2 regions of the Agromyces marinus genome follow, and region 2 is predicted to be linked to the other one. Evidence: predicted binding sites of a transcription regulator. Region 2 holds the regulator's gene; the other holds the start of a gene.
What was found. Region 2 encodes LexA, which represses DNA repair genes until DNA is damaged. Its sites were predicted from a motif close to TCGAACANNTGTTCGA; they were not measured.
Positions count from the first base shown of each region.

Region 1: uvrA (excinuclease ABC subunit UvrA) is a predicted target of LexA. The motif match lies at 12,037-12,052, and genes of this name have one in related genera.

Region 1 is NZ_CP087879.1:1,690,590-1,705,055, forward strand. It holds gene pgl (6-phosphogluconolactonase) at 1-476, shown strand, start outside; gene DSM26151_RS07925 (RNA polymerase-binding protein RbpA) at 564-878, opposite strand; gene secG (preprotein translocase subunit SecG) at 946-1,197, opposite strand; gene tpiA (triose-phosphate isomerase) at 1,321-2,109, opposite strand; gene DSM26151_RS07940 (phosphoglycerate kinase) at 2,100-3,314, opposite strand; gene gap (type I glyceraldehyde-3-phosphate dehydrogenase) at 3,373-4,377, opposite strand; gene DSM26151_RS07950 (superoxide dismutase) at 4,471-5,097, opposite strand; gene whiA (DNA-binding protein WhiA) at 5,225-6,205, opposite strand; gene rapZ (RNase adapter RapZ) at 6,249-7,121, opposite strand; gene uvrC (excinuclease ABC subunit UvrC) at 7,162-9,087, opposite strand; gene uvrA (excinuclease ABC subunit UvrA) at 9,090-11,981, opposite strand; gene uvrB (excinuclease ABC subunit UvrB) at 12,084-14,144, opposite strand; gene coaE (dephospho-CoA kinase) at 14,244-14,466, opposite strand, start outside.
Region 2 is NZ_CP087879.1:1,271,482-1,285,947, reverse strand. It holds gene DSM26151_RS06050 (ATP-dependent helicase) at 1-3,409, opposite strand, end outside; gene DSM26151_RS06045 (pyridoxal phosphate-dependent decarboxylase family protein) at 3,418-4,800, opposite strand; gene DSM26151_RS06040 (SseB family protein) at 4,881-5,669, opposite strand; gene priA (bifunctional 1-(5-phosphoribosyl)-5-((5-phosphoribosylamino)methylideneamino)imidazole-4-carboxamide isomerase/phosphoribosylanthranilate isomerase PriA) at 5,653-6,399, opposite strand; gene hisH (imidazole glycerol phosphate synthase subunit HisH) at 6,527-7,165, opposite strand; gene hisB (imidazoleglycerol-phosphate dehydratase HisB) at 7,162-7,779, opposite strand; gene DSM26151_RS06020 (histidinol-phosphate transaminase) at 7,789-8,889, opposite strand; gene DSM26151_RS06015 (LysM peptidoglycan-binding domain-containing protein) at 8,938-9,324, opposite strand; gene lexA (transcriptional repressor LexA) at 9,603-10,280, shown strand; gene metE (5-methyltetrahydropteroyltriglutamate--homocysteine S-methyltransferase) at 10,393-12,729, opposite strand; gene DSM26151_RS06000 (methylenetetrahydrofolate reductase) at 12,726-13,754, opposite strand; gene hflX (GTPase HflX) at 13,970-14,466, opposite strand, start outside.

The DNA of each region.
Region 1 (14,466 bases), 420 kb from region 2:
TCGGCCTCGACGCCGGCAACATCCATCCCTTCCCGGCATCCGACTCGGGCCTCACGCTCGACGCTGCGGCCGACGCCTACACCGCGGAGCTCGCACGATACGGCAGCGACGGGCTGCCGTACCCTGTCTTCGACATCGTCTTCCTCGGAGTCGGCCCGGACGGACACATCGCCTCCCTGTTCCCGCACCGTTCGGGGATCCAGGTGGTCGACCGACCCGTCATCGCGGTGCGCGACTCGCCCAAGCCCCCGGCGGAGCGGCTGAGCCTGACGCGGCCCGTCATCAATGCGGCTCAGCGCGTCTGGATGGTGCTCGCGGGTTCCGACAAGGCTTCGGCGCTCGGCCTCGCGCTCGCCGGCGCGAGTCGCGACGAGGTGCCCGTCGCGGGGATCAAGGGCCGTCGGCGCACGGTCTTCTTCGTCGACCGGGATGCCGCGGCAGAGGTGCCCGAGGCGCTCATCGCCCGTGACTACTGAACCACGGGGCAGACGGCCCCGATGCACGACGAAGCGGGCCGCCCCGGAGGGCGGCCCGTTTCATCGTTCGGTGCTCGTCGGGAGCGTTCAGTCCTCGGTCGCCGTGCCCCGACGCGCGCGCAGCTGCTGCAGCGCCTCGTCGAGCAGGGCCTCCGCCTCCTCCTCGGTACGCCGTTCCTTCACGTACGCGAGGTGCGTCTTGTAGGGCTCGGCCTTCGCGACCGCGGGCGGATTCTCCCGATCCCGACCGGCGGGCAGGCCCGTCGACGGGCTGTCGATGACGTCGGGGATCTCCTCGTCCGGGAGACTCGCGGCGAAGTACCGGACCGTCTCGTTCCCCTGGGCGTCCCAGTAGCTCACCGCGACGCGGTCGGCGTGGAAGCCCCGGTCCTGCTCGCCCATCGGGCCCGAACCGACCCGCGATCCGCGGATCGCACTGTTGCCTGAAACCACGTTGCCTTCGCCTCCGTCAGATGCCGGCGTCGAACTTGGTGATGAGCCCGAGCACGACGATGCACGAGACCCACACGAGTCCGAGGATGATCGTGATGCGGTTGAGGTTGCGCTCGGCCACACCCGACGCACCGAGGCTGGAGGTCATGCCGCCGCCGAACATGTCGGACAGACCGCCGCCGCGGCCCTTGTGCAACAGGATCAGGAGGGTGAGCAGGATGCTCGTGAGGCCGAGCAGCACCTGCAGGACGACCTGGAGAATCTCCACGGTGAAACCTTTCCGGGCACGACCGGGGATGTCGTTGCCGCTGAACGAGTATAGCCGTCGCGCCCTCCGGCCCGTGGCGGTGAGGGCCCCGGGCCGGTGGCGCGACGCGCTCGGGCCTGGCGGTCAGGCCCCCACGTGCTTCTTGAACCGGACGATGCTCGAGAACTCGTCGAGGTCGAGGCTCGCGCCGCCGACGAGCGCGCCGTCGACGTCGGGCTCTCGCATGAACGCGGCGATGTTCGCCGCCTTCACGGAGCCGCCGTACAGGATCCGAGTGGCCGCGGCGAGGTCGTCGCCCGCGATCTCGCGGAGCACCTCGCGCAGGGCGCCCGCGACCTGCTGGGCCTGCTCGGGCGTCGCCGCCTGCCCGGAGCCGATCGCCCAGACCGGCTCGTAGGCGACGACGAGCCCCTTGGAGACATCCGCCCCCTCGAGCGCAGCCCGCAGCTGGGCGACCGGGACGGCGCTCGCGCCGTGCTGCTCGAGGTCTTCAGCGGTCTCGCCGACGCAGAGCACCGGCACGAGGCCGTGCCGGTGGGCGGCCGCGACCTTGTCGCGAACGACCTCGTCGGTCTCGGCGTGCATGGTGCGACGTTCCGAGTGGCCGATGATGACGTACGCGCAGTCGAGCCGGGCCAGGAACGCCCCCGAGACCTCCCCCGTGTACGCGCCCGAGTCCTTCGCCGAGAGGTCCTGTGCGCCGTACCTCACGGGCAGGTCGTCGGCGGAGACCAGCGTCTGCACCGACCGCAGGTCGGTGAAGGGCGGGAAGACCGCGACCTCGGCGTCCGCGAAGTCGTGCTTCGCGTCGGAGAGGCTCCACGCGAGCTTCTGCACGAACGCGATCGCCTGCAGGTGGTCGAGGTTCATCTTCCAGTTGCCGGCGATGAACGGGGTGCGGGTCACTGCCATCCGAGGACCTCCAGTCCGGGGAGTTTCTTGCCTTCGAGGAATTCCAGGCTCGCCCCGCCGCCGGTCGAGATGTGACCGAAGGCGGCTTCGTCGAACCCGAGCTGTCGGACCGCGGCCGCCGAGTCGCCGCCGCCGACGACGCTCAGGCCGTCGACGTCGATGAGCGCGGATGCCACGGTGCGGGTCCCGTCGGCGAAGGGTGCGAGCTCGAACACGCCCATGGGCCCGTTCCAGAACACGGTCTTCGCATCGCGGATGCGTGCGGCGAACGCCGCGGCGGTGTCGGGGCCGATGTCGAGGCCCAGGCCGGAGGCTCCGAACGGGGTCTGCTCGATCGCATCCGCCGCGGCGACCACGTGTTCGGCATCGGCCGAGAAGGACGCCGCGACCACGACGTCGGTGGGCAGCACGATGTCGACGCCGCGCTCGGCGGCATCAGCGAGGTAGCGCTCGACGGTGCCGATCTGATCGGCCTCGAGGAGGCTCGATCCGACGGCGTGCCCCTGCGCAGCGAGGAAGGTGAACAGCATCCCGCCCCCGATGAGCAGCGCGTCGACCCGCGGGAGCAGGTGCTCGATGACGCCGAGCTTGTCGGACACCTTCGATCCGCCGAGCACGACCACGTACGGCCGCTCGGGCTTCTCGGTGAGCCGGTCGAGCACCTCGAGCTCGTCGGCGATGAGCAGGCCCGCGGCGCTCGGACGCAGCTGCGCGAGCTCGTAGACGCTCGCCTGCTTCCGGTGGACCACCCCGAAGCCGTCGGAGACGACCGAGTCGGTGAACTCGGCGAGCTGCCCCGCGAACGCTGTGCGCTCGGCCTCGTTCTTGCTCGTCTCCCCCGGGTTGAAGCGGAGGTTCTCGAGGACGAGGATCTCGCCGTCGTCGAGCGCGGCGACCTTGGCGGCGGCATCCGCCCCCACGGTGTCGGTCGCGAACGCGACCGGCACGTCGACGAGCTCGCCCAGCCGCGTCGCGGCCGGCTCGAGGCTGTACTTCGGGTCCGGGGCGCCCTCGGGGCGGCCCAGGTGCGAGATCACGATGACCTTCGCACCCTCGCGGACGAGCCGGGTGAGCGTCGGCACCGACGCGCGCACGCGCCCGTCGTCGGTGATCTCGCCGTCCTTCAGCGGAACGTTCAGGTCGCATCGGACGATGACACGGGTACCGGCGAGCGGGCCCAGGGAATCGATGGTTCTGAGGGTCACGTGGTCTCTCTCACAGGCGTGCGGATTCCCGCACGAGCGGTTGCGTGGCGGTGCGGTTCTAGAGTCGCTCGGCGACGTACGCGGTCAGGTCGACGAGTCGGTTCGAGTAGCCCCACTCGTTGTCGTACCAGGCGGACAGCTTCACCTGGTTTCCGATGACCCGGACGAGGCCCGCGTCGAAGATCGACGAGTGCGGGTCGGTCACGATGTCGCTCGAGACGATCGGGTCCTCGGTGTACTTGAGGATGCCGCGCAGGGGGCCCTCGGCGGCCCGCCGATAGGCGGCCTTGACCTCGTCGACGGTGACCGTGCGCGATGCGGTGACCGTGAGGTCGGTGATGGAGCCCGTGGGGACGGGGACGCGCAGGGCGAAGCCGTCGAGCTTTCCGACGAGCCCGGGGAGCACGAGGCCGATGGCCTTCGCCGCACCCGTCGAGGTCGGCACGATGTTGATCGCCGCGGCCCGCGCACGGCGGAGGTCGCGATGCGGGCCGTCCTGGAGGTTCTGGTCGGCGGTGTACGCGTGGACGGTCGTCATGAGGCCGTGCTCGATGCCGAACTCGTCGTCGAAGACCTTGGCGAGGGGTGCGAGGCAGTTCGTCGTGCACGACGCGTTCGAGATGATGTGGTGGCGCGCGGGATCGTAGGAGTCCTCGTTCACGCCCATCACGAAGGTCGCGTCCTCATCGGTGGCGGGTGCGGAGATGAGCACCTTCTTCGCGCCGGCCTCGAGGTGCTTGCGGGCGTCGGCCGCCTTGGTGAAGAACCCGGTGGACTCGATGACGATGTCGACGCCGAGCTCGCCCCAGGGCAGGTTCGCCGGGTCGCGTTCCGAGAACGCGCGGATCGCACGGCCGTCGACGATGAGGTGCTCGTCGTCGTGCTCCACGCTCGCGTCGAGCCGGCCGGTGACCGAGTCGTAGGTGAGCAGGTGGGCGAGGGTCCTGTTGTCGGTGAGGTCGTTGACGGCGACGATCTCGAGGTCGGCGCCCTGCGCGAGTGCGGCACGGAGGTAGTTGCGGCCGATTCGGCCGAAGCCGTTGATGCCGATCTTGACGGACACTGGATTCTCCCTGTCGTCATGGCGCGAGCGCGCCAACGGGGTGGTGGTGACCGGACGGCGATGTCCCCGGGCGGTGCCCGGGGACACCATCCGCTATGACAGTAGCAGCAGGCCCGAAGTGCGCTCCGTGGCCGCCTGGAAGCGCTGCTGGACGTTCGCCCAGTCGACGATGTTCCAGAACGCCTTGACGTAGTCGGCGCGCACATTGCGGTAGTCGAGGTAGTAGGCGTGCTCCCACACGTCGAGCATGAGCAGCGGCACGACGCCCGCAGGCATGTTGGCCTGCTGGTCGAAGAACTGCAGGACGATCAGGCGCTGCCCGATCGAGTCCCACGCGAGCACGGACCAACCGGAACCCTGCACGCCGAGCGCGGTCGCGGTGAAGTGCGCCTGGAACTTCTCGAACGAGCCGAAGTGGTCGGCGATCGCCGCCGCGAGCTCACCGGTGGGCGCGTCGCCGCCGTCCGGAGACATGTTCGTCCAGAAGATCGAGTGGTTGACGTGGCCGCCAAGGTTGAACGCGAGGTCCTTCTCGAGCTTGTTCACGTTCGCCAGGTCGCCGGAGTCGCGCGCCTCGGCGAGCTGCGCGAGCGCCGTGTTCGCACCCGTCACGTAGGCCTGGTGGTGCTTCGAGTGATGCAGCTCCATGATCGTGCCGCTGATCGACGGTTCGAGCGCCGAGTAGTCGTACGGCAGGTCGGGGAGGGTGTAGTCAGCCATTGCTTCTCCTTCTCAGCGGCCGGGTCGACCGGACGTCTGCCCGGCGGACCGCGGCCTGTTCGATCCTATGCCCGTGCGAGGGGCGGATGTCGGGGCTGCATCGGGATCGCCCGGCAGCCCTCGAGGCTCAGACGTCGTCGAGGTCCGCGGGCAGGTTCGCCTCGGTGCCCGGGATCCCGAGCTCCGCGGCCCGTTTGTCGGCCATCGCGAGCAGACGCCGGATGCGCCCCGCCACGGCATCCTTGGTCAGCGGCGGGTCCGCGTGGTGGCCGAGCTCGTCGAGGCTCGCGTCACGGTGCGCGAGCCGCAGGTCGCCGGCGTAGCGGAGGTGATCGGGGATCTCCTCCCCGAGGATCTCCATCGCGCGCTCGACCCTCGCGCACGCCGCGACCGCGGCCTGCGCCGACCGGCGGAGGTTGGCGTCGTCGAAGTTGACGAGGCGGTTCGCCGTCGCGCGGACCTCGCGCCGCTGACGCATCTCCTCCCAGTTGCGCACGGTGTCGCTCGCACCCATGAGCGCGAGCATGGCGCTGATCGCCTCGCCGTCGCGGACGACGACGCGGTGCACGCCCCGCACCTCGCGGGCCTTGGCCGCGACGCCGAGCCGACCGGCGGCGCCGACGAGCGCCATGGCCGTCTCACCGCCGGGGCACGTGATCTCGAGGGCCGCGGAGCGCCCCGGGTCGGTGAGGCTTCCGCGCGCCAGGAACGCGCCGCGCCAGACGGCGGCGACCTCGTCGCGCGACCCGGTCGTGAGCTTGTTCGGGAGCCCGCGGACCGGTCGACGGCGGGCGTCGAGCAGGCCCGTCTGGCGGGCGAGCGTCTCGCCGCCGTCGAGCACGCGCACGAGGTACTGGTTCGTGCGGCGGAGTCCGGACGCACCGATCACCGAGACGTCCGGGCGCACCCCGTACAGTTCGCCGAGGTCGCGGGTCACGCGGCGCGCGATGCCCGGGGCGTCGAGTTCGGCCTCGATCGCGATGCGGCCCGAGATGATGTGGAGTCCACCGGCGAATCGGAGCACGGACGCCAGTTCCGCGGCGCGCACCGAGGTCCTCGTGACCTCGATCTTCGCCAGCTCCTCTTTCACCTCAGCCGTCAGGGCCACGTGGTCGTCCTCTCTGTCGTGCGGTGGCGCTCGACGCGCCGGTTCATTCCCTGCCCAGGTCGCGGTGCTTCACGCTGACCGCGAGGCCGGGGATCGTTCCGAGTCTCGCCGCGAGTTCGCGGACGAGTGCGACCGATCGGTGCTTGCCCCCGGTGCAGCCGATCGCGATCGTCGCGTGTCGCTTGCTCTCGCGCTGGTAGCCGTCGAGCACGGGCCGCAGCGCCGCCAGGTAGGCGTCGAGGAACTCGCCGGCGCCGAGCTGTTCGAGCACGTAGTCGCTCACCCGGGCGTCCTCGCCCGTGAGCGCACGGAGGTCGGGATCCCAGAACGGGTTGGGCAGGAAGCGCGCGTCGGCGACGAGGTCGGCGTCGGGCGGGAGACCGTACTTGAAGCCGAAGCTCTGGACCGTCACCCGGATGCCGGCGCGCCCCTGCTCGGCGAAGGTCTCGGTGACGAGGTTCGCGAGCTGGTGGATGTTCAGGCCGGAGGTGTCGACGAGGATGTCGCTCGACTCGCGGACCGCGGCCAACCGGTTCCGCTCGGCGGCGATGCCGTCGAGCAGGGTGCCGTCCCCCTGCAGCGGATGGGGGCGCCGGACCGAGTCGAAGCGGCGCACGAGCACGGCGTCGTCCGCGTCGAGGAAGACGACGCGCACGTCGACCTTGTCCCTCAGGGACTCGACCATCTGCTGGAGCTCGGAGAAGAACTCGCCGCCGCGGATGTCGACCACGGCCGCGATGCGCGGCAGCGACTCCCCCGCGTGCTGGGCGAGCTCGACGAGTGGCCGGAGCATCTGCGGCGGCAGGTTGTCGACGACGTACCAGCCCAGGTCTTCGAGCGCGTCGGCCGCGGTCGATCGTCCGGCCCCCGACATCCCCGTGACGATGAGCATCTCCTGACGGTCGCCGTCGGTCATGCGTTCGGCGCTCCTTCCTGCAGTCCCCCGAGCGTCCAGCCTAGTCGTCGACCGGTCGGCCCGTTCCCTCCAGGTGCCGCCTGATGGCCGCCGCGAGGGTCGGCCCGACGCCGGGGACCTCGCCGATGGCCGCTTCGTCGGCCTGGCGCAGGCGCGCGACCGATCCGAAGTGCTTGAGCAGGGCCTTCACGCGCGCGGGCCCGAGGCCCGGCACCTCGGAGAGGACCGTGGCGATGTCGCGCTTCCGACGTTGCCGTTGGTGGGTGATGGCGAATCGGTGCGCCTCGTCGCGGATCCGCTGGAACAGGAAGAGGGCATCGCTGTTGCGCGGCAGGATGACCGGGAAGTCGGAGTCCGGGGTCCAGATCTCCTCCAGCCGCTTCGCGATGCCGCAGAGGTACACGCCCTGCACGCCCGCCTCGCGCAGTGCGCGCTCGGCGGCCGCGACCTGCGGTCGTCCGCCGTCGACGACGAGGAGGTTCGGGCGATAGGCGAACTTCGAGCGGCGGGCGGATGACACGACCTCGCCCTCCGCCGTGACGTCGAGGTCCGACGCGGCATCCGCCTCGGCCGGATGCCCGGCCGCCTCGCCCAGGTGGGCGAGACGACGGGTCAGGACCTGGTGGATCGAATCGGTGTCGTCGCTCGAGCTCGGAATCGTGAAGCGCCGGTACTCGTCCTTCCGAGGGAGGCCGTCTTCGAAGACCACCATCGAGGCGACGATGTTCGTGCCGCTGAGGTGCGACACGTCGAAGCACTCGATGCGCAGGGGCGCGTCGGCCATGCCGAGCGACTCCTGGATGTCTTCCAGCGCGCGCGATCGCGCGGTGAAGTCGGCGCTCCGGCGCGTCTTGTACAGCATGAGCGTCTGCCGTGCGTTCTGGGTGGCGGTCTCGAGCAGCGCGGCCTTGTCGCCGCGCCTGGCCGCTCGGAGGCGCACCTTCCGGCCTCCGCGGTCGGCGAGCCACCCCTCGAGCGCCTCCGCGTCGTCCGGCAGCGCCGGGACGACGACCTCGGCCGGCGGGCGGAGGTCTGCACCGTACGCGTGCTGGACGACCGAGTCGACGAGGTCGCCGAGGGTCATGTCGAGCTCGGTGTCGACGGTCCAGGAGTGCACGCCGCGGACCCGCCCGCCGCGGACCGTGAACAGGTGCACGGCGGCCGCCAGTTCGTCGTGGTCGATGCCGAACACGTCGACGTCGACATGCTCGCGCAGCACGACCGCGCTCTTCTCGAAGAAGGACTCGGCGGCCTGGAGTTCGTCGCGGCGGCGAGCTGCGGTCTCGTAGTCCTGCACGGCGGCGGCCGCGCGCATCTGCTGCTCGAGGACGGTCACGATCCGTCGGTCCTGGTTCTGCATGAACGCGACGAACCGCGCCACGTTCGCACGGTGCTCCTCGACCGTGACGGCGCCGGAGCAGGGACCGAAGCAGCGGCCGATCTGGCCTGCGAAGCAGGGCTTGCCGGACTGCATGGCGCGCTTGTAGTCGGAATCCTTGCAGGTGCGGATGGGGAACAGCTTCAACAGCAGGTCGAGCGTCTCGTTGACCGCCCAGACCTTCGGATACGGACCGAAGTACTTGGCCCCGGGGATCCCGCGCCGCCGGGTGACGATGGCGCGCGGGGCCTCGTCGGCGAGGGTGACCGCCAGGTACGGGTAGGACTTGTCGTCGCGGTACTTGACGTTGAACGGCGGGTCGAACTCCTTGATCCAGGTGTACTCGAGCTGGAGGGCCTCGATGTCGTTGCCGACGACGGTCCATTCGACGGATGCGGCGGTCGTGACCATCCGCCGTGTGCGCTCGTGCAGGGTGTGCAGCGGTGCGAAGTAGTTCGACAGGCGCGCCCGGAGGCTCTTCGCCTTGCCGACGTACAGCACCCGATGGTCCGCATCGCGGAACCGGTAGACGCCGGGATCCGTCGGGATCTCGCCCGGGCGCGGCCGATAGGCAACCGTCGCCGCCATGCTCACCCGGCCGCGGCGGCCGGCAGCGCGGCCGCGTCGAAGATCTCGCGCAGGAACGTGCCCGTGTGGCTCTCGTGGATGCGGGCCACCTCTTCGGGAGTGCCCGTGGCGACGACCTGCCCGCCCCCGGAGCCGCCCTCGGGGCCGAGGTCGACGATCCAGTCGGCGGACTTGATCACGTCGAGGCTGTGTTCGATCACGATGACCGTGTTGCCCTTGTCGACGAGCTTGCCGAGCACCTTGAGGAGCTTCCGGACGTCCTCGAAGTGGAGTCCGGTGGTCGGTTCGTCGAGCACGTAGATGCTGCGCCCGTTCGATCGACGCTGGAGTTCGGTCGCGAGCTTGACCCGCTGCGCCTCGCCGCCCGAGAGGGTCGTCGCGCTCTGGCCGAGCTGGACGTACCCCAGGCCGACGTCGACCAGTGTCTTCAGGTACCGGTGGATCGCCGAGATGGGTTCGAAGAACTCGGCCGCCTCGCTGATCGGCATCTCGAGCACCTCGGCGATGTTCTTGCCCTTGTAGTGCACCTGAAGCGTCTCGCGGTTGTACCGCTGACCGCCGCAGACCTCGCACGCCACGTAGACGTCGGGGAGGAAGTTCATCTCGATCTTGATCGTGCCGTCACCGGAGCAGGCCTCGCAGCGGCCGCCCTTGACGTTGAAGCTGAATCGACCGGGGAGGTAGCCGCGGGCCTTCGCCTCGGCCGTCTCGGAGAAGAGCGTTCGGATCCGGTCGAACACCCCGGTGTAGGTCGCCGGGTTGGAGCGCGGTGTGCGCCCGATGGGCGCCTGGTCGACGTGGACCACCTTGTCGAGGTGGTCGAGGCCCGTCACGCGGCGGTGCTTGCCCGGCACCTTGCGCGCCCCGTTGAGCTTGTTCGCGAGCACCCGGTAGAGGATGTCGTTGACGAGCGAGGACTTGCCCGACCCGCTCACGCCGGTCACCGCGGTCAACGTGCCGAGCGGGAAGGCGACGTCGACGCCCCGCAGGTTGTTGGCCTGCGCGCCTTCGACGCGGACCATGCGATCGGGGTCGATCGGTCGGCGCGACGTCGGGATCGCGATCTCCTTGCGACCCGCGAGGTAGTCGCCGGTCAGCGACGCGGTGTTGTTCATGAGGTCGACGTAGCTGCCGCTGTGCACGACGGTGCCGCCGTGGACGCCCGCACCTGGGCCGATGTCGACGATCCAGTCGGCGGTCCGGATCGTGTCCTCGTCGTGTTCGACGACGATGAGCGTGTTGCCGAGGTCGCGCAGCGCGACGAGCGTGTCGATGAGACGCCGGTTGTCGCGCTGGTGGAGTCCGATGCTCGGCTCGTCGAGGACGTAGAGGACGCCCGTGAGCCCCGACCCGATCTGCGTCGCGAGGCGGATCCGCTGCGCCTCGCCCCCGGAGAGGGTCCCGGCCGCGCGCGCCAGGTCGAGGTAGCTGAGGCCGACCCGGATCAGGAAGTCCAGCCGCAGCTTGATCTCGCGCAGGACCTGCGCGCCGATCGCCTGCTCGCGGTCGGTCAGCTCGAGGCGGTCCATGAAGGCGCGGGCATCGTGCAGGCTCAGCCGGCAGACGTCGGCGATCGACGCGTCGTGGACGAGCACCGCGAGCACCTCGGGCTTGAGCCGGTCGCCGCGGCACACCGGGCACGGGACCTCGCGGAGGTACTCCGCCCAGCGGGCCCGCTGGACGTCGGTCTCGGCCTGCAGGTACTGCCGCTCGATGTACGGCACGACGCCCTCGAAGCCCGACGTGTAGCTCATCTCGCGCCCGTACCGGTTGCGCCAGCGCACCCGGACCTCGAAGTTGTCGCCGCGCAGCACCGCGCTGCGGACGGACTCGTCGAGGTCTTCCCACGCCGTGTCGAGCGAGAACCCGAGGTCGCGCGCGAGGCCGTCGAGCAGTTTCTCGTAGTAGTTGTAGAGGCTCTTGCCCTGGGAGGTCCACGGCAGGATGACGCCCTCGGCGATGCTGAGCGAGGGGTCCCCGAGCAGCAGGTCCTCGTCGACCGACATCCGCGTTCCGAGACCCGAGCACTGCGGGCACGCCCCGAACGGCGCGTTGAACGAGAAGGTGCGCGGCTCGACCTCGGTCAGCGCGATGGGGTGCTGGTTCGGGCAGCTGAGCTTCTCGGAGAAGGTCTGCCACGCCGCGTCGCCCTCGAGGTCGACGTAGTTGATCTGGGCGAGACCGTCGGTGAGCCTGAGCGCGGTCTCGAGCGAGTCCGTGAGCCGCCCGAGGATGTCATCGGATGCCACGAGCCGGTCGATCACCACCGAGATGTCGTGCTTGACCTGCTTCTTGAGCTTCGGCGGCTCGTCGAGCCGGATCAGTTCGCCGTCGACGACCGCTCGCGAGTACCCCTGACCCGAGAGCTCGCGGAACAGGTCGACGAACTCGCCCTTCTTCTTCGACACGACCGGGCTCAGCACCTGGAAGCGGGTGCCGGCCTCGAGCTCCATGAGCCGGTCGGCGATCTGCTGCACGGTCTGGCGCTGGATCTTCTCACCGCACTCGGGGCAGTGCGGCACGCCGATGCGAGCCCAGAGGAGCCGCATGTAGTCGTAGATCTCGGTGATCGTGCCGACGGTCGAGCGCGGGTTGCGGTTGGTCGACTTCTGGTCGATCGACACGGCCGGGCTCAACCCCTCGATGAAGTCGACGTCGGGGCGATCGACCTGGCCGAGGAACTGCCGCGCGTAGGCCGACAGCGACTCGACGTACCGACGCTGCCCCTCGGCGAAGATCGTGTCGAACGCGAGCGAGGACTTGCCCGAGCCGGACAGGCCGGTGAAGACCACCATGGCGTCGCGAGGGATCTCGACGTCGACGTTGCGCAGGTTGTGGACGCGTGCCCCGCGGACACTCAGGCGCGAATGGGCATCGAGACGTGAAACTGGCACCCTCCGAGTCTACGAACCACCTCCGACACTGCCGGCTCGCACACGAGCGCTCTCAGCGAACACACGTTCGAAGACCGGCCGGATCGCAGGTGCGGGCTCCGCTCAGCCGAGGTGACCGGCCTTCTCCATCTGGCGTAGTTCGCGCTTGAGCTCGGAAACCTCGTCGCGCAGTCGTGCCGCGAGCTCGAACTTCAGCTCGCCCGCAGCCTCGAGCATCTGCTCGTTGAGGTCGCGGATCAGCTCCTCGAGGTCGTTCGCACCGGATGCCGCGATGCCCTCGCGCCGCGGGACCGGAGAACCGGCCTTGACGTCGCGGCCGGCGAGGAGGGCGGCCGTATCGGCCTCCTCGCGCGCCAGGACCTCGGTGATGTCGGCGATCCGCTTGCGCAACGGGGCCGGGTCGATGCCGTTCACACGGTTGTACTCGACCTGCTTCTCGCGCCGTCGCGTCGTCTCGTCGATCGCCGACCGCATGGAGTCGGTCATGACGTCGGCGTACATGTGCACCTGACCCGAGACGTTGCGCGCGGCACGGCCGATCGTCTGGATGAGCGAGGTCGACGAGCGCAGGAACCCCTCCTTGTCGGCGTCGAGGATGGCGACGAGCGAGACCTCGGGGAGGTCGAGCCCCTCGCGCAGCAGGTTGATGCCGACCAGGACGTCGTAGACACCGGCACGCAGCTCGGTCAGCAGTTCGACGCGGCGGAGCGTGTCGACGTCGGAGTGGAGGTACCGCACCCGGACCCCGGCCTCGGTGAGGAAGTCGGTGAGCTCCTCCGCCATCCGCTTGGTCAGGGTCGTCACGAGCACGCGCTCGTCGCGCTCCGCGCGCAGTCGGATCTCCTCGAGCAGGTCGTCGATCTGGCCCTTCGTCGGCTTGACCACGATCTCGGGGTCGACGAGACCGGTCGGGCGGATGATCTGCTCGACGATGCCGTCGGCGATGCCGAGTTCGTACTTGCCGGGCGTCGCCGACAGGTACACGGTCTGCCCGACGCGATCCTTGAACTCGTCGAACTTCAGGGGCCGGTTGTCGAGCGCGCTGGGCAACCGGAACCCGTGGTCGACGAGCGTGCGCTTGCGGGACGCGTCGCCCTCGTACATGGCGCCGATCTGCGGCACCGTGACGTGGGACTCGTCGATCACGACGAGGAAGTCGTCCGGGAAGTAGTCGAGCAGGCAGTGCGGCGCCTCGCCCGCTGCGCGACCGTCGATGTGTCGCGAGTAGTTCTCGATGCCCGAGCAGAACCCGATCTGCTCCATCATCTCGAGGTCGAACGTCGTCCGCATCCGCAGTCGCTGCGCCTCGAGCAGCTTGCCCTCGCGCTCGAGTTCCTGAAGCCGTTCGTCGAGCTCGTCGCGGATCGTGCCGATCGCGCGCTGCATGACATCGACGCTCGCGACATAGTGCGACGCCGGGAACACCGGGACCGCGTCGAGCTTCGCGATCACCGAACCGGTCAGGGGGTGGAGGCTGTGCAGCGACTCGATCTCGTCGCCGAACATCTCGATGCGGATCGCGTGCTCCTCGTAGACCGGGATGATCTCGATCGTGTCGCCGCGAACCCGGAACGTGCCTCGCGAGAACGCCACGTCGTTGCGGGAGTACTGCATCGACACGAACTTCCGGATCAGCCAGTCGCGGTCCACGCGCTGGCCGACCTGGAGCGGCATCATCGCATTCAGGTACTCCTCGGGAGTGCCGAGGCCGTAGATGCACGACACCGTCGAGACCACGACGACGTCTCGCCTGCTGAGGAGCGAGTTGGTCGTCGAATGCCGGAGCCGCTCGACCTCGGCGTTGATCGACGAGTCTTTCTCGATGAAGGTGTCGGTCTGCGGGACGTACGCCTCGGGCTGGTAGTAGTCGTAGTACGAGACGAAGTACTCGACCGCGTTGTGCGGCATGAGCTCGCGGAACTCGTTCGCGAGCTGCGCCGCGAGGGTCTTGTTGTGGGCGAGCACGAGCGTCGGACGCTGCACCTGCTCGACGAGCCACGCCGTCGTCGCCGACTTGCCCGTCCCGGTCGCACCGAGCAGCACCACGTCGGTCTCACCCGCGTTGATGCGCGCGGCGAGGTCGGCGATCGCCTGCGGCTGATCGCCGCTCGGCGAGTACTCGCTGACGACCTCGAACGGGCGCACGGAACGCGTCGACTGCATGCACGCAAGTCTAGGTTCCACCGCCGACACCGCGGCCGGGTGCGATGTCGACGCCGGGTCCGGCGCAGGCGGTACCGGGGTGCGCGCGCCGCGGCCGCGTCATCCGCTCGGCTGCGCCCGCTTCGCCCGCCGCGCGCGATCGACGTCCACCCACAGCGCGTCCGCCTGGCTCATGGTGTGGGCGATGGTCCCGCCCGTGTCGATGACCACGTCCGCGACCGCGCGCCGCTCCTCGTCGCCGATCTGCGCGTCGACGCGCGCCTCGGCGTGGATGGGGTCGAGGCCGCGCTCCTCGACGAGGCGCGAGACCTGGGCGCGCTTG
Region 2 (14,466 bases):
CGACGCCCCGCAAGCGCCCGCCGACGTGCTGCCAGTCGGGCAGGAACCTCGCGAAGTCGCGCGGTGCGACGGGTTCGACCTCAGCTCGCAGCGCCGCGAGCGAACGCCGCCGCAGCCTGCGCAGCACCTCGGCATCGCACCATTCCGTGCCGCCGCCGTGCGGAAGGAAGGCCCCTTCGACCACGCGACGCTCGCCCGCGAGCCGCGCGAGCGCGGTGTGCGCGATGGCGGTGCCGACGCCGAAGCGCTCCGCGACGGCGGATGCCGTGAACGGCCCGCGCGTGCGCGCGAACCGGCTGACGAGGTCGCCGAGGGGGTCGCGGACGGGCTCGCCGAACGCGTCGGGCAGCCCGGGCGGGATCGGCACGCCGAGCGCGTCCCGGAGGCGGCTGACGTCTTCGACCGCGGCGACCCATTCGGTGCCGGCGAACCGGACGAGGGCCGCGCGGCGGGCGGCGACGAGCGCGGTGACGGATGCCGCGGCATCCGTCGTCTCGTCGACCCGCTCGGCGATCTCGGCGCCCGTGAGCGGGCCGAGCTCGCGCAGCAGGTCGGCGACCCCCTCCTCGCCGCGCGCGAGCCGGTCGGGATGCCGGCGCTGGAGCATCCGCTCGGTCTCCTCCACGACACCCGGATCGAGCAGTTCGCGCAGTTCGACCGTGCCCAGCAGTTCGGCGAGCATGCCGGGATCGAGCGAGAGCGCCGCCGCGCGGCGTTCGGCGAGCGGCGCGTCGCCCTCGTACATGAACGCCCCGACGTATCCGAAGAGCAGGCTCGCGGCGAACGGGCTCGCGGTCTCGGTCGCGACGTCGACGAAGCGCACCTTCCGCCCGCGGATGCGCTCGGCGAGGCTGCGGAGGGCGGGCAGGTCGTACACGTCCTGGAGGCACTCGCGCACGGCTTCGAGCACGATCGGGAACTCCGGATAGTCGCGCGCGACCTCGAGCAGCTGCGACGCCTTCTGCCGCTGCTGCCAGAGCGGCGACCGGCGGCCGGGGTTCTGCCGCGGCAGCAGCAGCGCGCGCGCCGCGCATTCCCGGAACCGCGAGGCGAACAGGGCCGAGTCGCCGACCCGTTCGGTCGCGATCTGCGCGAGCTCGTCGGGTTCGAAGTCGAACAGCTCGCTGCCGGGCGGCTCGTCTGCCGCATCGGGGATGCGCAGCACGATGCCGTCGTCGCTGGCGACGGCGTGCGCCTCGACGCCGAGGCGTTCGTGCACGCGCGCGTCGACCGCGAGCGCCCACGGCGCGTGCACGCGCAGGCCGTAGGGCGAGTGCAGCACGATGCGCCAGTCGCCGAGCTCGTCGCGGAACCGCTCGACGACCAGGTGCTCGTGGTCGGGCACGACGTTCGTCGCCTCGCGCTGGTCGGCGATGAAGCGCACCAGGTTCGCGCCCGCGCGCTCGTCGAGGCCCGCGGCGGCCACTCGCGCGAGCGCGGCCGGTTGGTCGGCTGCCGAGAGCTCGCCGATGAACGCGCCGATGGCGGCGCCGAGCTCGGCCGGGCGGCCGATGCCGTCGCCCTTCCAGAAGGGCAGGCGGCCGGGCTCGCCGAACGCCGGCGAGACGATCACCCGATCGTGGGTGATCTCCTGGATGCGCCAGCTCGTGGCACCGAGCGCGAACACGTCGCCCACCCTCGACTCGTACACCATCTCTTCGTCGAGCTCGCCGACGCGCCGGCCGGGACCGGCCTCGCCGACCATGAACACGCCGAACATGCCCCGGTCCGGGATCGTGCCGCCGCTCGTGACGGCGAGTCGCTGCGCGCCTCGCCGGCCCGTGATCGTGCCGGTGTCGCGGTCCCACACGATGCGCGGTCGCAGCTCGCCGAACCGGTCGGACGGGTAGCGCCCGGCGAGCAGGTCGAGGATCGCGTCGAACACCGAGCGCGGGAGCGTCGCGAACGGCGCCGCGCGGCGCACGAGGTCGAACCAGTGCTCGACCTCCCATTCGTCGACCGCCGCGGCCGCGACCGTGTGCTGTGCGAGCACGTCGATCGGGTTCGCGGGGATCCGCAGCGGCTCGATGCCGCCCGCGACCATGCGCTCCGCGACGACCGCCGAGTGCAGCAGGTCGGCCCGGTGCTTGGGGAACAGCAGCCCCTTGGAGACCTCGCCGACCTGGTGCCCGGCCCGCCCGATGCGCTGCAGCCCGCTCGCGACCGACGGCGGCGACTCGACCTGCATGACCAGGTCGACCGCGCCCATGTCGATCCCGAGCTCGAGACTCGACGTCGCCACGACGCACCGCAGTCGCCCGGCCTTCAGGTCGGACTCGACGAGCGCGCGCTCCTCCTTGCTGACCGAGCCGTGGTGCGAGCGCGCGATGACCGCGGCGGCGCCCGTGGTCAGCCCGGACGCCCCGGGAAGTTCCGCGGGCGGACGGCGGGGCGGCGAGCCCTGGGCGGATGCCGCGGCCGGCCCGATCGCGACGGGCGCGAGCCCCGCCGGCCGGCGCGCGACCGCTCCGGGGCCCGTCGGCTCGAGCCCGGTGGCTTCGGCGGTCCGCTCCGCCCACAGTTCGTTCAGCCGCGCCGTGAGTCGTTCGGCGAGCCTGCGCGAGTTGGCGAACACGATCGTCGAACGGTGTGCGAGCACCTCGTCGAGGATCGCCCCCTCGACGTGCGGCCAGACCGAGCCGCCGGGTTCGCCCGATCCGTCCGGTCCGCCCGAGAGGTCGGCCAGGTCGTCGACCGGCACGGTCACGCGCAGGTCGAATCGCTTGCCCGACGGGGGCGCGACGACCGACACGGGGCGGGTGCCCGCCAGGAATCGCGCGACCTCGTCGTGCGGTCGCACGGTCGCCGAGAGTCCGATGCGCTGCACGGGTGCCGCGGCGAGCTCGTCGAGCCGCTCGAGCGAGAGCGCGAGGTGCGCCCCGCGCTTGGTGCCGGCGAGCGCGTGGATCTCGTCGACGATGACGGTCTCGACGCCCGCGAGCGTCTCGCGCGCCTGGGAGGTCAGCATGAGGAACAGCGACTCGGGCGTCGTGATGAGGATGTCGGGCGGCCGCGTCACGAGCGCGCGCCGGTCGGCGGGCGTCGTGTCGCCCGAGCGCACGCCGACGGAGACCTCGGGCACCGCAACCCCGAGCGCCGCGGCGGTTCGGGCGATCCCCACGAGCGGCGCCCGGAGGTTGCGTTCCACGTCGACGCCGAGGGCCTTGAGCGGCGAGAGGTAGACCACGCGGGTGCGCCGCTGCTCGGCGGGTTCGGCGTGGTGCAACCGGTCGATCGCCGACAGGAACGCCGCGAGCGTCTTGCCCGACCCGGTCGGCGCGACCACCAGCGCATGCTCGCCCGCCGCGATCGCCCGCCACGCAGCCTCCTGAACGGAGGTCGGCGCACGGAACGACTCGGTGAACCACGCCCGCGTCGCGGGCGCGAACGAATCCAGCGCCCCGGTCACCCTGCCATTCAACCGGATGCCGCCGACAGTCCCGCCAGCACCCGGGCGACGGCGTCGACCGTGCGGCGCGCCTGCGCGGCATCCGTTCCCCAGTTGCTCACCGAGAACCGCACGACCGCGCGCCCGCGCCAGCGGGAGGTCATCGCGAGCACCTCGCCGTCCGCCCACAGCGCCGAGCTCAGCGCCTCGGTCGCCGCGTCGTCGGGCAGCGCGATGCACACCTGCGTGAAGACCACGTCGTTGAGCACCTCGACGCCGGGCAGCCGTGCGAGCCCGTCGGCGATGATCCGCGCCGAACCGGCGAGCCGGTCCACGAGATCTGCGACCCCGGAGCGACCGAGATGCCGCAGCACCGCCCACGTCGGCACGCCGCGCGCCCGCCGCGAGAGTTCGAGCACCTTCTCGTGAGGGTCGGCGCCGACCTCGGTCGCCTGGAGGTAGCTGGCGTGCATGCTGAGCGCGCGGCGCATCGCCGCGGGATCGCGCACGATCGCGATGCCGCAGTCGTACGGCACGCTGAGCGTCTTGTGCGCGTCGGTCGACCACGAGTCCGCGGCGGCCATCCCGGCCGTCAGGTGGGCCAGCCGAGGGGATGCCGCGGCCCACAGCCCGAACGCCCCGTCGACGTGCACCCACGCGCCGGCCTCGTGCGCGATGCGGCACGCGTCGGCGAACGGGTCGAACGCGCCCGAGTGGATGTTGCCCGCCTGCAGCGCGACGATCGCGGGCCCGTCACCGCGCGCGAGCTCGGCCTCGAGCGCGTCCGCGCACAGCCGCCCCTGGTCGTCGCACGCGACGGCCGTCGGCGCACCGAGCCCGAGGTAGCGGGCGGCGAGGTCCATCGTCCCGTGCCGCTCCTCCCCCACGATCCAACGGATGCGCGGACCGCCCGCGAGGCCCTCCTGCAGGGCATCCCAGCCGACGCGCCGCAGGACCTCGTCGCGCGCGGCCGCGAGACACGCGGTCTGCGCCGTCGTCGCGCCGGTCGCGAAGCCGACGTCGGCTCCCGCGGGCAGCCCGAGCAGGTCGAGGAGCCAGGCGCCGGCGATCTCCTCGAGCGCCGCGACGGCGGGCGTGATCTTGCGCAGCCCCGCGTTCTGATCCCACGCCGAGACCAGCCAGTCGGCCGCGAGCGCGACGGGCTGGGTTCCGCCGATCACCCATCCGTAGAACCGCGGCGAGCCGATCGCGATGAGGCCGGGCTCGGCGCGCTCGGCGAGCCGGGCGACGACCTCCGGCGCCGGCTCGCCGCGCTCTGGCAGGTCCCTGCCGAGCGAGTCGGCCAGCTCGTCGACGTCCGCGCGCGGCGGAATCGGTCGTTCGGCCACACCCCGCAGCCAGTCCGCCGCGCTGCGGTGCGCAACGTCCAGCAGCGACTCGTCGTAGGTCATGGCCCCCACCCGCCTCAGCGCCCCGGCACGCACCGACGCGCACCCCGATCCTCCACCCGGGCGGGGACGGCGTCAACGCGTCAGGCCGGCTCCCGGTCGCCTCCGACGAGCTTGACCGCGAGCGAGTCCACCCCGGTCGCGATCACGTCATCGGCGGCCCAGCGCCGCGCGAGGCGCGCGGTCGTGGCGTCGAGTTCCTGCCGGGTCAGTCCCGCCACGAGCGTCAGCCGCACGACGAGCTCCGGGCCCCGCAGTCGTGCGGTGGGGTCCCCCGGTGCCAGTTCGACGCCGAGCACCGCGAGTTCGCCGCCGATCGAACGTTCGAACGCGGCCCGAACGGCTTCGGACTCGAACGGCGGATGCCACGGCCTGGACTGCGCCACCGCCCACACCGCGGGCCTGCGCAGCACGAACTCGGTCGCCGATCCGGGATCGAGCACGACGAGCTCGGTCGCGTCGTCCGCCGCGGCGAGCGCGACGCGCACGCCGTCCGCGGGCACCGGGCGGGCGGCGGGGTTCCAGGCCGTCATCGCCTCGACCGAGCCGAACACGGGCAGCACGCGGCGCCCGTCCGGTCCTTCGACCGTGACGATCGAGAGCTCCTGGCTCTTCTCGATCGCGTGCCCGTGCGCACCGACCTCGGTGCCGCCGTCGCCGAGTTCGGCGAGCAGCGGGATCAGCAGGCGCGCCGGGCCGAACGCGGCCACGACGTCGGCCTGGCCGGACTCGCCCGCCCGGAAGCGGGCGAGCGCGTCACCGAGCCCGGAGGGCATGAGCCCGTCGTCGGCTGCGTGCGGGTTGGGCTGGAACGACCGGCCCGCCCACGGGCGGCCGGCCGAGTCGGCCGTAGGGTCAGTGGGAAGCGACATCCAGCGCCTCGGGCAGCGTGAACGCACCCGCGTACAGGGCCTTGCCGATGATCGCGCCCTCGAGGCCGTGCGGAACGAGCTCGCGCAGCGCCGCGATGTCGTCGAGGCTCGCGACGCCGCCCGAGGCGATCACCGGGCGGCGCGTGCGCTCCATGATGCGCTGCAACAGCTCGATGTTCGGCCCCTGCAGCGTGCCGTCCTTCGTCACGTCGGTGACGACGTAGCGCGCAGCGCCCGCCTCCTCGAGCCGGTCCATGACCTGCCAGAGGTCGCCGCCGTCCTTCGTCCAGCCGCGCGCGGCGAGCGTCGTGCCGCGCACGTCGAGGCCGATGGCGATCGCCTCGCCGTACTGGGCGATGACGGATGCCGCCCACTCCGGGTTCTCGAGGGCGGCCGTGCCGAGGTTGATGCGCTTCGCGCCGATCTCGAGGGCGTTCTCGAGCGACGCATCGTCGCGGATGCCGCCGGAGAGCTCGACGTTCACACCCCGCACCTGCCGGATGACCTTCTTCAGGATCCCCGCGTTCGACCCACGGCCGAACGCCGCGTCGAGGTCGACGAGGTGGATCCACTCCGCGCCCTGGTCGGCCCAGTCGGCGGCCGCGTCGACCGGGTCGCCGTAGTTCGTCTCGGTGCCGGCTTCGCCCTGGGTCAGGCGGACCGCCTTGCCGCCCGCCACGTCGACTGCCGGAAGCAGCACCAGACGGGGGGTCTTGTTGAACTCACTCATCACTGTCCTCGGATCGGAGCAGCCGCGGGGCGCGGCCTCGGCACAGTCACAGAATCCTAGTCCGCACCATGCCGTCGATGACGAATCGCGCCGTCATGCGCGATGGTACGCGGGGCGCGCTCCTGCCTCACCCGAGCGAACGGATCCAGTTCGCGAGCAGGCGGATGCCGGCATCCCCCGACTTCTCGGGGTGGAACTGGGTCGCCGACAGCGGGCCGTTCTCGACGGCTGCGAGGAACCGGCCGCCGTGCTCGGACCAGGTCAGCGCGGGCTGCGGGAACGGCGGGATGACGTCGAGGTGCCATTCCCGGGCCGCGTAGGAGTGCACGAAGTAGAACCGCTCGTCGGCGAGCCCGTCGAACAGGACCGAACCGGCATCCGGCTGCACGGTGTTCCAGCCCATGTGCGGCAGCACGTCGGCCGGCAGCTCGGTGACCGATCCCGGCCACTCGCCGAGACCCTCGGTGTCGACGCCGCGCTCGACCCCGTGCTCGAACATGACCTGCATGCCCACGCAGATGCCGAGCACCGGCCGCCCTCCGGCGAGGCGCCGGTCGACGAGTTCATCGCCGCGCACCGAGCGAAGGCCCTCCATGACAGCAGCGAAGGCGCCGACACCGGGCACGAGGAGCCCGTCGGCCTCCAAGATCGTTCGGCGGTCCGCGGTCAGTTCGACCTCGGCGCCGGCGCGTTCGAGCGCCTTGACGGCCGAGTGGACGTTGCCCGAACCGTAGTCGAGCACGGCGACTCGGCGCGCACCGCTCACAGCGCGCCCTTGGTCGACGGAACGCCGCGCACGAGCGGATCGAACGCCTTCGCCTGGCGGAAGGCCCGGGCGAACGCCTTGAACTCGGCTTCGGCGATGTGGTGCGGGTCGCGGCCGCCGCGCACGTCGATGTGGACCGTGAGCCCGGCGTTGTGGGTGATCGCCTCGAACACGTGCCGCACCATCGATCCGGTGAAGTGGCCGCCGATGAGGTGGAACTCGAACCCGGCCGGCTCGCCCGTGTGCACGAGGTAGGGGCGCCCGGAGATGTCGACCACGGCCTGCGCGAGCGCCTCGTCGAGCGGCACGAGCGCGTCGCCGTAGCGCGAGATGCCGCGCTTGTCGCCGAGCGCCTGTCGGATCGCCGTGCCGAGGACGATGCCGACGTCCTCGACGGTGTGGTGCACGTCGATCTCGATGTCGCCGCGCGCGCGCACGGTGAGGTCGGTGAGCGAGTGCTTCGCGAACGCGGTGAGGAGGTGGTCGTAGAACGGCACGCTCGTCTCGATGTCGCTCGCGCCCGTGCCGTCGAGGTCGATCGACAGGTCGATGCTCGATTCGCTGGTCTCGCGCTGGACGCGCGCGGTGCGCGATGGGCGTTCGGTGGTGCTCATGCGGTCATCCTATTCGGGGGTCGTCGACGGGTCGTTCGGCGCGAACAGCGCGATCGCCTCGAGGAACGCGGTGGTCTCGGCCTCGGTTCCGGCGGTCACCCGAAGGCATCCGGGCAGTCCGATCTCGCGGATCAGGATGCCGCGCTCGAGGAGCGCCGCGAAGACGGCGGGCGGGTCGGCGACCCCGCCGAAGAGGACGAAGTTCGAGCCGCTGCGGTACGGGGTGAAGCCCATGCCCGCGAGCTCGCGCGTGATGCGGTCGCGCTGGCCGCGGATCTCGTCGACCATCGCGAGCATCTCGTCGGCGTGGGCGAGCGCGCCGAGGGCGGCGGCCTGGGTGAGCGCCGACAGGTGGTACGGGAGCCGGACGAGGCGCAGGGCGTCGACGACGGCCGGATCGGCTGCGAGGTAGCCGACGCGCGCGCCGGCGAACGCGAAGGCCTTGCTCATCGTGCGCGAGACGAGCAGACGCGGTCGACCGCGGAGCAGTTCGAGCGCGCTCGGCGTCCCGGGGGCGGCGAACTCGTGGTAGGCCTCGTCGACGACCACGACGCCGCGCGCCGCATCCGCGACGGCCGCGACGGTCTCGGGCGGGAGCGGGGTGCCGGTCGGATTGTTCGGCGAGCAGAGCAGCACGATGTCGGGGTCGTGTCGACGGATCGCGGCGACGGCCGTCTCGGGCGCGAGTTCGAAGTCGGCGTCGCGGTCCGCCGCGATCCACGCGGTGCCCGTGCCGTCGGCGATGAGCCCGTACATCGAGTAGGTCGGACCGAAGCCGAGCGCGGTCCGCCCCGGACCGCCGAACGCCTGCAGCACGTGCTGGAGGACCTCGTTCGAGCCGTTGGCCGCCCAGATGTGCTCGGGGGCGAGGTCGTGGCCGAGGTAGTCCGCGAGCGCCGTGCGCAGATCGGTGAACTCCCGGTCGGGGTACCGGTTCAGGCCGATGATCGCCGCAGCGACGCGCGCGACGATGTCGTGCGCCACGTCCTCCGGGATCGGATGCGTGTTCTCGTTGACGTTCAACGCGACCGGCACGTGCTTCTGCGGCGCACCGTACGGCGCCTTGCCACGCAGGTCGTCACGGATGGGCAGATCGTCGAGACTCGTCACCGATCAATGCTATCCGCGCGGTTGCGCCTGTTTCGGCGGGGTCCGCACTCACGGAGCGGCGGGAAGCACGAGTTGCTGGCCGGGCTGCACGACCGCGTCGCGCAGACCGTTCAGTCGCATGATCTCGTAGATCACGTCGCGCGGATCGGCGGACGGCGCGATCGACTCGGCGATGGCCCACAGGGTGTCGCCCGCGCCGACCTCGAACGTCTCGAGCACGGCGGGCGCACGCCCGTCGTCGATGCCGGCGACCGCGCCGCCGGAGGCCAGTGCCCCCGTGAGCACGCCCGCCACGAGCGGCAGCGCCGCCAGGGTCGTGAACACCGCGCGCCCACGCCGCGTCAACCGGAGGCGACGCTTCGGCGAACGCGACTGCGACGGGAAGCCGGGCATCACCGACATCGCTCCGGCAGCCCTGATCACCACTGCACTCATCTGCGCACCTCCCGAGACACCGCCCGATCCGAGTCGGTCTCGCATCCGGCCTTCGGCCGGGAAGGCCGGATGCGAACCTGTGTTCCGAATATATCTTCGAACATTCGAACCCGCAAGCGTCGGGAGGTGGGATTCCCGCCGCCGTTTCCGCGACACACTCGAACGGATGTTTGTCGTGCGCGTGCGAGGCGGATACAGTTTCGAATGTCCGACGACAGTCGAACACCGACCACCGACATCCGAACGCCGAACCGGAGGCGAGGCCCGTGAGCACCGACATCGACCAGGCGCGCGGCACGGGCGGCCGGTCCCGTCGGCGCAAGACGCTGAGCGCCAAGCAGCTCGCGATCCTCGACGCCATCCGCTCCTCGGTGGCCGATCGCGGCTACCCGCCGAGCATGCGCGAGATCGGCGACGCCGTCGGGCTCTCCTCCCTCTCGAGCGTCACGCACCAGCTCAACCAGCTCGAGCTGTCCGGCTACCTCCGACGCGATCCGAACCGGCCGCGCGCGCTCGAGATCCTCATCGACGTGCCCGGCACCGAACGCCCGGCAGGCGCCGCCGATCCCGCACCGGTCGGCGACGCGGCCATGGTCCCGCTCGTCGGGCGCATCGCCGCCGGCATCCCGATCACGGCCGAGCAGCAGGTCGAGGAGGTCTTCCCGCTCCCGCGCCAGCTCGTGGGCAAGGGCGAGCTGTTCATCCTCAAGGTCGTCGGCGACTCGATGGTCGATGCGGCGATCTGCGACGGCGACTGGGTCGTGGTGCGGTCGCAGCCCACCGCCGAGAACGGCGAGATCGTCGCAGCCATGCTCGACGGCGAGGCGACCGTCAAGGTATTCCGCCAGCGCGACGGCCACACCTGGCTGCTCCCCCGCAACACGGCGTTCGAGCCGATCCTCGGCGACCACGCCGAGGTGCTCGGCAAGGTCGTCGCGGTCCTCCGCACGGTCTGACGCGCGCGAACCGCCTCGCCGCGCGGGCGGGAGACGGGCGAGAGCGGATGCCACGGCTCGCGCCGCGGCATCCGCTCTCGTGGATCAGGGCGACCCGGGCCGACCGGGCCGATCAGGCCCCGACGGTCACGCCCTCGCGCACGGCACGGGTCGCGGCGACGATGTTGGCCAGCGACGCGACGGTCTCGTCGTAGCCGCGCGTCTTCAGGCCGCAGTCCGGGTTCACCCAGAGCCGGCCGGCCGGAACGCCGGCGACGGCGGTCTCGAGCAGCGCCCGCACCTCCTCGACGCTCGGAACGCGCGGCGAGTGGATGTCGTAGAGGCCGGGTCCGACGCCGTGGTCGAAGCCGCTCGCGGCGAGGTCGCCGACGACCTCCATGCGGCTGCGCGCCGCCTCGATCGAGGTGACGTCGGCGTCGAGCGCGCGGATCGCGTCGATGACGACGCCGAACTCCGAGTAGCACAGGTGGGTGTGCACCTGGGTGGCCGGCGCCGCCCCCGCGGTCGCGAGGCGGAACGAACCGACCGACCAGTCGAGGTAGGCGGGCTGGTCGGCGCGCTTGAGCGGCAGCAGCTCGCGCAGCGCGGGCTCGTCGACCTGGATGATGCGGATGCCGGCCCGCTCGAGGTCGCCGATCTCGTCGCGCAGCGCGAGCGCGACCTGCCGGGCGGTGTCGCCGAGCGGCTGGTCGTCGCGCACGAACGACCACGCGAGGATCGTCACGGGGCCCGTGAGCATGCCCTTGACGGGCTTGTCGGAGAGCGACTGCGCGTAGGTCGACCAGTCGACGGTCATGGCCGCCGGGCGGGAGACGTCGCCCCACAGGATCGACGGGCGCGTGCATCGCGAACCGTAGGACTGCACCCAGCCGTGCTGCGTGACCGCGAACCCGTCGAGCAGTTCGGCGAAGTACTGCACCATGTCGTTGCGCTCGGGTTCGCCGTGCACGAGCACGTCCAGGCCCAGGTCCTCCTGGAGGCGGATGACCCGGGCGATCTCCTCCCGCATGAGCTCGCGGTACTCGGCGTCGGTGAGCTCGCCCGCGACCAGGCGGGCTCGCGCGCGACGGATGTCGGCGGTCTGCGGGAACGACCCGATCGTCGTGGTCGGCAGCGCCGGCAGCGCGAGGTCGTCCTGGGCGGCGACGCGGGTGTCGTAGTCGACGCGCGCGAACGCCGACGCGCCGAGCGCGTCGAGCCGGTCGCGCACGGCGGGAACCTGCACGCCGGGTGCGCCGGCGCGGTCCACCAGGGCAGCGGATGCCGCGGCGAGCTCGTCCGCGATCGCGTCGCGCCCCTCGGCGAGGCCGCGGGCGAGCACAGCCACCTGCGCGACCTTCTGGTCGGCGAACGCCAGCCAGCTCGCCAGCCGGGCGTCGAGCGCGGTCTCGTCGTCGACGTCGTGCGGAACGTGCAGCAGCGAGGTCGAGGTCGACACGGCCACCGCGCCCGACAGCTCGCGCAGCGAATCGGCGAGCGCGAAGGCGTGCGCGAGGTCGCCCCGCCAGATGTTGTGCCCGTCGACCACGCCCGCGACGAGGGTCTTCGCCGCGAGCGCCTCGGTCGTCGCGGCGTCGAGCCCGGTCGGGACGTCGCCGCGCACGAGGTCGAGGGCGAGCGCCTCGACGGAAGTCGCCGCGAGCGCGGGCAGTGCGTCGTCGAGACCGCCGTACGGGGCCGCGACGAGGATGGCGGGGCGCTCCACGGCAGCGCCGAGCGCGTCGTATGCGGCCGACACGGCGGCGATCACGCGCTCACGCGGTTCGTCGATGCTCTCGCTGACGAGCCCGGGCTCGTCGAGCTGCACCCATTCGGCCCCGGCGGCGGCGAGTTCGGCGAGCAGTCGCGCGTAGACCGGCACGAGGTCGGCGAGGCGGTCGATGGGGCGGAACCCGTCGGGTGCGCCATCCGCTGCCTTCGACAGGAGCAGGAAGGTGACCGGCCCGACGAGCACGGGGCGCGTGACGAAGCCCGCCGCACGCGCTTCGCGCACCTGGGCGACGAGCGCGTCGGCGTTCGCGGCGAACGCGGTGTCGGGGCCGATCTCGGGAACGAGGTAGTGGTAGTTCGAGTCGAACCACTTCGTCATCTCGAGCGGGGCGTCGGCACCCTCGCCGCGCGCGACGGTGAAGTAGCCGGCGAGGTCGAGCCGGCCGTCCGCGCCCCGCAGCCGCTCGAAGCGGGCGGGGATCGCTCCGACCGCGACCGCGGCGTCGAGCACCTGGTCGTAGTACGAGAAGCTCTCGGGGATCGCCGAGTCGGTGCGGCCGAGGCCGAGTGCGGCGAGGCGTTCGCGCGTCGCCGCACGCAGCTCGGCGGCGGTCGTCTCGAGCTCGGCGGCGTCGATGCGTCCGGCCCAGAACGCCTCGACCGCGCGCTTGAGCTCGCGGCGTCGCCCGATGCGGGGGTAGCCCAGGATCGTTCCGGTGGGGAAGGTCGGTGCGGTCATCGTTCTCTCGTGTTCCTCTCGGTGCCCGCGGTGGCGGGAGTGGGTGCGGGGATCCTGGCGGGGACGGGTGCGGGGTCGTCGGCGCGGTCGAGCCGGCCGAGGACGGCCAGGACGGCCTCGTGCCGGTTGAAGGTGTACAGGTGCAGGCCGGGCGCACCGCCCGCGAGCACCTCGGCGGACAGGTTCGAGGCGTACTCGACGCCGATGGCGAACTGCTCGTCGGCGTCGGGTTCGATCTCGAGGCCGATCGACAGGCTCGCGGGCGCCGGCACCCCGGTGAGCTGCTCGAGGCGGCTCAGGCGGGCGGGGTTGGTGACGGGCATGATCCCCGGGAGGATCGGGATGCCCACTCCGCCTGCGCGCGCGCGCTGGACGAAGCCGAGGTAGTCGTCGGCGTGCCAGAAGAGCTGCGTGATCGCGAGCGTCGCGCCCGCGATCTCCTTCGCCAGCAGCACGTCGACGTCCTGGCTCGTCCCGCGCGAACGCGGGTGTCCGGTCGGGAAGGCCGCGACGGCGACCCGCTCGGGGCGCGGGCGTGCACCGATCGCGGTCGCGCCGGGGATGCCCGGGATGCGCGACTGCCCGAAGGGCTCGCGCTCCTCCTGGACGCGGTGGATGAGCTGCACGAGCTCGGCGGCGCTGCGCAGGTCGCCGATCGCGTCGTCCGCGTCCGCGGCGCCCGCGGGCGGGTCGCCGCGCAGCGCGAGGAAGCTCGTCACTCCCGCGTCGAGGAATTCGCGCACGAGCCGGTTCGCCTCGGCGTGGCTGGATCCGACGCACGTGAGGTGCGCCATGGGTTCCACGCGCGTGTGCTCGAGCATGTAGCGCAGCACGGTGAGCGACCGGTCGCGGCTCGACCCACCGGCACCGAAGGTCACGGAGATGAACGCCGGATCGACGTCGGCGAGCCGGTCGATCGTGCGGCCGAGGGCGATCGCCGCGGCATCCGTTCTCGGCGGGAAGAGCTCGAACGAGATCGGCGGGAGCGGCGCGGTCACTGCGTCGTCGGGTTCCGGTCCGCTCATCTCGCTCCAGGGGACGCCCGCGACCGGATGGTCGGATGCACGGCACGCCGCGCCCGACCGGCCGTCACGGCAGGTGGGTCTCGCGGGCGGGTGCCGGGCTCGGCTGTCGCTCCAGACGATCGGCGTCGGGCCGTTCGTCACGATCTGCTGCGACGATACGCCGCGCGATCCGGCGGCGCGGCGGTTGTTACGACGAGTGACTCGGGCAGCGGATGCTACGCGCTCGCGGCCGCCCGGAACGACTCGAGCTGCGCGGCCTGCTCGGGTGAGGCGAGCGCGCGGATGCGCGTGCCGTCCTCGACGTACTCGGTCGAGAGGACCCGACCGCCCTCATGCAGCGCGGAGACGATGTCGCCGCGGTCGTAGGGCACGAGCAGGTCGAGTTCGACGGCGGGGTCGGGCAGCATGCGGCCGATCGCGGCGAGCACGTCGGGCACGCCCTCGCCCGTGCGCGCGGACGCGAACACGGCGCCCGGCACGAGGCCCTGCAGCACGAGGCGGTCCTCGGCGGAGACGAGGTCGGCCTTGTTGAAGACCACGAGTTCGGGGATGTCGCGTGCACCGACCTCGCCGATCACGTCGCGGACCGTGGCGATCTGCTGGGCGGGGTCGGGGTGGGCGGCGTCGACGACGTGCACGACGAGGTCGGCGTCGGCGACCTCCTCGAGCGTCGAACGGAACGCCTCGACGAGCTGATGCGGGAGGTTGCGCA